3 regions of the Pseudolabrys taiwanensis genome follow, and region 2 is predicted to be linked to each of the others. Evidence: predicted binding sites of a transcription regulator. Region 2 holds the regulator's gene; each other region holds the start of a gene.

Region 1 (2,267 bases), 1.5 Mb from region 2:
ATGCCGAGATCTTCCGAGATCAGCTGACCGCCGGTGAGGATTGCGAGGTCCTCGAGCATGGCCTTACGGCGATCGCCGAAGCCAGGCGCCTTGACGGCCGCGACCTTGAGGCCGCCGCGCAGCTTGTTGACGACGAGCGTCGCGATGGCTTCGCCCTCGACGTCCTCGGCGATGATGATCAGCGGCTTGCCCGACTGAACGACGGCCTCGAGCACCGGCAGCATCGACTGCAGGCCCGAGAGCTTCTTTTCGTGCAGGAGGATGTAGGCGTCCTCGAGCTCGGCCAGCATCTTCTCGGCGTTGGTGACGAAGTAGGGGGAGATGTAGCCGCGGTCGAACTGCATGCCTTCCACGATGTCGACCTCGGTCTCCATCGCCTTGGCTTCCTCGACCGTGATCACGCCCTCGTTGCCGACCTTCTGCATCGCCTGGGCGATCATCTTGCCGATTTGGGTGTCGCCGTTGGCCGACACGGTGCCGACCTGCGCGACTTCAGCCGACGAGGAGACCTTCTTGGCGCGCTTTTCGATGTCCTTGATCACCGCGGCGGTCGCGATGTCGATGCCGCGCTTGAGGTCCATCGGGTTCATGCCGGCCGCGACCGACTTGGCGCCTTCGCGCACGATGGCCTGGGCGAGCACGGTGGCGGTGGTGGTGCCGTCGCCGGCGATGTCGTTGGTCTTGGACGCGACCTCACGCACCATCTGCGCGCCCATGTTCTCGAACTTGTCCTCGAGCTCGATCTCCTTGGCGACGGTGACGCCGTCCTTGGTGATGCGCGGCGCGCCGAAGCTCTTGTCGATGACGACGTTGCGGCCCTTCGGGCCCAGCGTGACCTTCACCGCGTTGGCGAGAATGTCGACGCCGCGCAGCATGCGGTCGCGCGCGTCGCCGGAAAATTTGACGTCCTTGGCAGCCATTTGAACTACTCCAATGGATTTGAGGTTGATCCTCATCCTGAGGAGCCGCCGAAGGCGGCGTCTCGAAGGATGAGGCCGAAGACTTCTTGCCCCCGTCCGTCGAGACGCGCCCGACGGGCGCCTCTCGGGACGAGGAAAGGCGTTAGCCGACCACGCCCATGATGTCGGACTCCTTCATGATCAGGAGCTCTTCACCGTCGATCTTCACTTCGGTGCCGGACCACTTGCCGAACAGCACGCGGTCGCCGGCCTTCACGTCGAGCGGGGTGAGCTTGCCGCTCTCGTCGCGGCCGCCGGGGCCGACGGCGACGACTTCGCCTTCCTGCGGCTTCTCTTTGGCGGTATCCGGAATGATGATGCCGCCCTTGGTCTTCTCTTCGGCGGAGATACGGCGCACGACCACGCGATCGTGCAGGGGACGGAATTTGGTTTTGGCCATGGCTTCCTCGTCGGCGCTGATGCGCGTCTCGTGTACCGGAAAGTCTCGATTTCTTAAGCCGTTAGCACTCGCTTACCCAGAGTGCCAGAAGGCTGCCCGGGAGATATTTGGTAACGGGCAGGGAGTCAAGCTGGGCGGCTGCAACCGCGACCGGAACGACACAGCCCGTCCGTTCGTTTGCGGCTACCACAAAGCGCGCTTGCGCTTGCCGCCGATGCCACGCAATGTTCCCCTCCATTCCCAAGGAGTCCCGATGAGCCGTTTCAAGACCCGTCCGTCGTCATTGCTGGCCATTGCTGCTTTGGCCGTGGTTTTGGCGGGATGTTCGAGCTTGTCGACGACGACACCGCCGACCGAGCCGCCTCCGCCGCCGGTCACGCCGACCCTGCCGCCGGCCTTCCCGTCGCAGGACATCGTCGGGCGCTGGGGCCTCGCCGCCTACCACCGCGACGAAGACCGGGCGCGCACCGAGGCGGCCGCCGCTGGCGGATGCCGTCAGCCTTACGTCATCACCATGGGACCGACCGGCGGCGTCATGATGCACCTTGCCGACCAATCGACCCCGACCGAGCTGCGGCTCAAAGGCGCGCCGGGCGGCAAGACCTACGTCGGGCCCGCCGAAGACCCGCCGGGCAGCCAGCAGGACCGCGAAGTCGTTCAATTCGACGGCCGCGTCTTGATCCTGCGTTGGATGGATCCGGAAGTGCAGGGTCGTTACGGCACGATGGTGTATGTCCGCTGCGGCGCCGAAGGCCAGAAACCGGCCAAGCCGCGCCGGCCGGCCGCCAGAAAGCCGGCGCCGAAGCCTAAGACCTGACCTCGTCCGGTCCATTGCCGGGTGCATCCCTTGCAAGTCGGCTTTGCCCGACTTGCAACAAGCTATCGGCCAGAACGCGGGTAGACCCGCA
Region 2 (2,267 bases):
GCACGCGCGACGGCTTCAGGCCGCGGCAGCGCCGGCGTTCAAAGCGACAGAAGAGATCGTGGTGGGCGGTCGATGCCGTCGACGGCGCGGCCGAGCAGGCTGGCCGTAACCGGCAGCGCGACTTCAGTGGTCGCGATGCGCCGCATATCCGACACGCCGAAAGCCGGCGGTGTCAGTGCGGTCACGCAGAACAGACCGCAGCATTTGGCCGGCACGGCCGAATCAGTGCTGTCGGTGGTTTGCGTGCCATGGTCCATGTGCTCGTGTGCCATGGCAGCGTAATCGCCAGTGCCGTGGTGGTGGCTGCGCGCCTGGCTGGCCACTTGCGGCGCTTCGCCCAACTCCAGGCAATGCGCCGGTGCGTTGCTGAAGGCGAAGGCGGCGACAGGCGACAACAGGAACAGCGCGAACAGAACGGCCATGAAGGCCGCCGCCCGCCGACGCCATTTGCTGGTTAACAGAACCAACATCCCGGTCGAAACCGCCTTATCCGCTCAACGAGAACAACGGTGCTCTTTGCCCCGACAACATGGCATTGTTGTGTGCCGGCCGGCAAGTCCGGCTTGAACAAGCCCACGGCAATGGTCAATTCTTGGGGAGATACGAGGAGTTAGCGGTGGCGTCCCACGATATCCCCATCGGTGCGAATCCGGCGAGCCTCGCGGCGCTGAACGAGCGCTCGCGCGAGATCTTCCGGCAGATCGTCGAAAGCTACCTGGCGACCGGCGAGCCGGTCGGCTCGCGCAATCTGTCGCGCATCCTGCCGATCACCTTGTCGCCGGCCTCGGTCCGCAACGTCATGTCGGACCTGGAGCACGCCGGCCTGATCTTCGCCCCGCACACGTCGGCTGGCCGGTTGCCGACCGAGATGGGGCTACGCTTCTTTGTCGACGCGCTGATGCAGATCGGCGACCTGTCGGAATCCGACCGCCACTCGATCGAGGCGCAGGTGGCCGGCTCAGGCACACCGAAGTCGCTGGAGACGGTGCTCACCGAAGCGACGCAGATGCTGTCGGGCCTCACGCGCTCGGCCGGCGTCGTGCTGACGGCCAAGCACAATGTGCGGCTCAAGCACATCGAGTTCGTGCGGCTCGAGCCGGAACGCGCGCTCGCGGTGCTGGTCGGCGAGGACGGGCAGGTGGAAAACCGCGTGCTCAATGTGCCCGCCGGGCTGCCGACGTCGTCGCTCATCGAGGCGGGCAACTTCCTGAACGCGCGCCTGCGCGGCAAGACGCTCGCCGAACTGCGCGGCGAGATCGAAAAGGCGGTCGCCGAAGGCCAGGCCGAACTCGACCAGCTGACGCAGAAGGTGATTGCCGCGGGGCTGGCGAGCTGGTCGGGCGGCGCCGGCGACGACCGCCAGCTCATCGTCCGCGGCCACGCGCACCTTCTGGAGGATCTGCACGCGCTCGAGGACCTGGAGCGGGTGCGTTCCCTGTTCGACGCGCTGGAGACCAAGCGCGGCGTCATCGATTTGCTCGGCCGCGCCGAGCTGGCCGAGGGCGTGCGCATCTTCATCGGCTCGGAGAACAAGCTGTTCTCGCTGTCGGGTTCCTCGACCATCGCCGCCCCCTACCGCGACAGCACCGGCCGCATCGTCGGCGTCATCGGCGTCATCGGCCCCACCCGCCTCAACTACGCCCGCGTCATCCCGATGGTGGACTATACCGCCCGGGTGGTCACCCGGCTTCTATCCGGCTAAAGGCAGCCTGGAAGCTTGATTTTTCCGCCCGGAAACATGATATCCCGGGCCATCAAGCAATTTTTGAGGATGGACCAAGCCCGATGACGGATGAGACCGCGCATCAGCCCGAGAATGCTGGCACCGACGGCGCGCCGACGCAGCCGCAGGCGGCCGATCCCGTGGCCGAGGCCCGTCGCGAGGCCGCCGAGTACAAAGACAAGCTGCTGCGGACCTTGGCCGAGATGGAAAACCTGCGCCGGCGCACCGAGCGCGAGGTTGCGGACGCCCGTGCCTACAGCATCCGGAAATTCGCCGGCGACGTTCTCGCCGTGGCCGACAACATGCACCGCGCGCTCGAGACGATCGATCCGGCGGTGCGGGCCGCGGCCGACGCCAAGGTCAAGGCGCTGATCGAGGGCGTCGAGCTCACCGAGCGCGAGCTTCTCAATACGCTCGAGAAGAACGGCGTGCGCAAATTTTCGCCGCAGGGTGAAAAGTTCGATCCCAACGTCCACCAGGCGATGTTCGAAATACCGACCGCCGACGTACCGTCGGGCCATGTCGCCCAGGTCATGCAGGCCGG
Region 3 (2,267 bases), 1.9 Mb from region 2:
CGTGGCGAGCGCTTCGCCTTCCACGTCCTCGGCGATCAGCAGCAGCGGCTTGCCGGTCTGCACGACCGACTCGAGCAGCGGCAGCAGCTCCTGGAGGCCCGAGAGCTTCTTCTCGTAGACCAGGATGTAGGGATCATCCATCTCCGTGCGCATCTTGTCGGCATTGGTGACAAAGTAGGGGGAGATGTAGCCGCGGTCGAACTGCATGCCCTCGACGACGTCGAGTTCGGTCTCGAGCGACTTGGCTTCCTCGACCGTGATGACGCCTTCGTTGCCGACCTTCTTCATCGCTTCCGCGAGGAACTGGCCGATTTCCTTGTCGCCGTTGGCCGAGATGGTGCCGACCTGGGCGATCTCGTCGTTCGAGGTGACCTTCTTCGAGTTGGTCTTGAGATCCTCGACGATGGCGGCGACGGCGAGGTCGATGCCGCGCTTGAGGTCCATCGGGTTCATGCCGGCGGCAACCGCCTTCGAACCTTCCTTGACGATCGCCTGGGCGAGCACGGTGGCGGTGGTGGTGCCGTCGCCGGCGAAGTCGGCCGACTTCGAAGCGACTTCGCGCACCATCTGTGCGCCCATGTTCTCGAACTTGTCCTCTAGCTCGATCTCCTTGGCGACGGTGACGCCGTCCTTGGTGATGCGCGGGGCGCCGAACGACTTGTCGAGGACGACGTTACGGCCCTTGGGACCCAGCGTCACCTTCACGGCGTTGGCGAGGATGTCGACGCCGCGCAGCATGCGATCGCGCGCGTCAACGGAGAATTTGACGTCTTTAGCAGCCATATGAGTTTGTCCTCTTGGTCGTCATCCTGAGGTGCGAGCCGCGGATGCGGCGAGCCTCGAAGGATGACCGTTCATTGTGGCTGTCATCCTTCGAGGCGCGCTCGAAGCGAGCGCGCACCTCAGGATGACGGGTGGGTGGTTAGGCGGCCTTCTTCTTGCCGGCCACGACGCCTTCGAGCACGCCCATGATGTCGCTCTCCTTCATGATCAGGAGATCCTGGCCGTCGATCTTGACCTCGGTGCCCGACCACTTGCCGAACAGCACGACGTCGCCGACCTTCAGGTCGATGGGGGTGAGCTTGCCGGCCTCGTCACGGCCGCCGGGGCCGACGGCGATGACTTCGCCCTGGCTCGGCTTTTCCTGCGCACTGTCGGGGATGATGATGCCGCCGGCAGTCTTCTGCTCGGCGTCGATGCGCTTGACGACGACACGGTCGTGAAGCGGGCGGAACTTCATGGCAGTCCTCCTAAGTGATTGAGCCGTTGTGAATTTTTTGGTACGGCAGTTCCATTGCCAGTACCTGGGCGGCCAGATGGGTGGCCGATTTGATCCCGCAAGAGGGGTCGGAAAATTTTTTAGCACTCACACCCCGCGAGTGCCAACACTTTCGCCGGCCGCCGAACCTTCGTGGTTAACGGCGCCGTGGGAACCGCCGCAATTGTTCCGGGTTGCTCATGCCCGGCCGCGTCCAGGGCCCGGGCAGGGCTGTTAGCAGATCGTCACAATTGCTGCTAACGCCTTGATTTTACACAGGATGTTCATCTTTTCGGCTTGCAATGACAAAAGCGGGGAAGGGAAACTTTGCAAGTCCGACTCTCTGGAGGGCTGAAATGGTTTCGACGGAATTCCTGAAGCAGGTAAATGGCTACGGTTTGACCACCGCCCACATTTTGTACCGCCGGCCGGACCACCGCTGGCTGCTGCAGTCTTATGTCTGGCAGGAATACGATCTGTTTCCGGAGTTCCCCGAGCTGCACCGTTTCCTCGCGTTCTGGGAGAAGAAACTCGAGGGGCCGCTGCACTCGGTGCAGGTCGCCCATCAGAAGCTGATCAAGCCGGCCGAATTGAAGGCGATCGACAGCGAGTTCAGTCTGCATTGAGCGGCGTTCTTCGTCCTGTTTTCAGACAGCATACTTCTGTCACGCCCGCGAAAGCGGGCATCCAGTACGCCGCAGGCTATCGATAGGGCACGGCGTACTGGATCCCGGCTCTCGCTTGCTACGCTCGCTCGGCCGGGATGACGGCTGCGCAAAGCTCCGCCGCCCGTATTCTTTGCAAGGCGCCGGGTACGCCTCCATTCCTTTTGCCCCCTGAATAAAGAGGGCGACGGCGCGCCGAGCGGCGCGACGTTCGTTCGTGAAGCCGTGCTTCGTCGCCGAAGCACGGGCGCCTTCTCGGCGCGCCATCGCGGCGTCTTCCAACGGCGGGCCGCGCTTTCAACGGAGGCCCATCCAAAGCGTGTGGGACCTCGGTGTCAGCGAGC

Evidence for each region. The regulator HrcA, encoded in region 2, represses chaperone genes, less so after heat shock. The targets are predictions, from matches to a motif close to GTTAGCACTCNCNNNNNGNGAGTGCTAAC.
Region 1: groES (co-chaperone GroES) is a predicted target of HrcA. The motif match lies at 1,420-1,448, and genes of this name have one in related genera.
Region 3: DW352_RS08780 (co-chaperone GroES) is a predicted target of HrcA. The motif match lies at 1,359-1,387, and genes of this name have one in related genera.

The regions. Positions count from the first base shown of each region.
Region 1 covers NZ_CP031417.1:5,209,797-5,212,063, forward strand. The annotation lists gene groL (chaperonin GroEL) at 1-920, opposite strand, end outside; gene groES (co-chaperone GroES) at 1,063-1,359, opposite strand; gene DW352_RS24830 (hypothetical protein) at 1,613-2,176, shown strand.
Region 2 covers NZ_CP031417.1:3,753,940-3,756,206, forward strand. The annotation lists gene DW352_RS17805 (hypothetical protein) at 39-422, opposite strand; gene hrcA (heat-inducible transcriptional repressor HrcA) at 617-1,702, shown strand; gene grpE (nucleotide exchange factor GrpE) at 1,786-2,267, shown strand, end outside.
Region 3 covers NZ_CP031417.1:1,826,493-1,828,759, reverse strand. The annotation lists gene groL (chaperonin GroEL) at 1-783, opposite strand, end outside; gene DW352_RS08780 (co-chaperone GroES) at 923-1,240, opposite strand; gene DW352_RS08775 (usg protein) at 1,615-1,884, shown strand.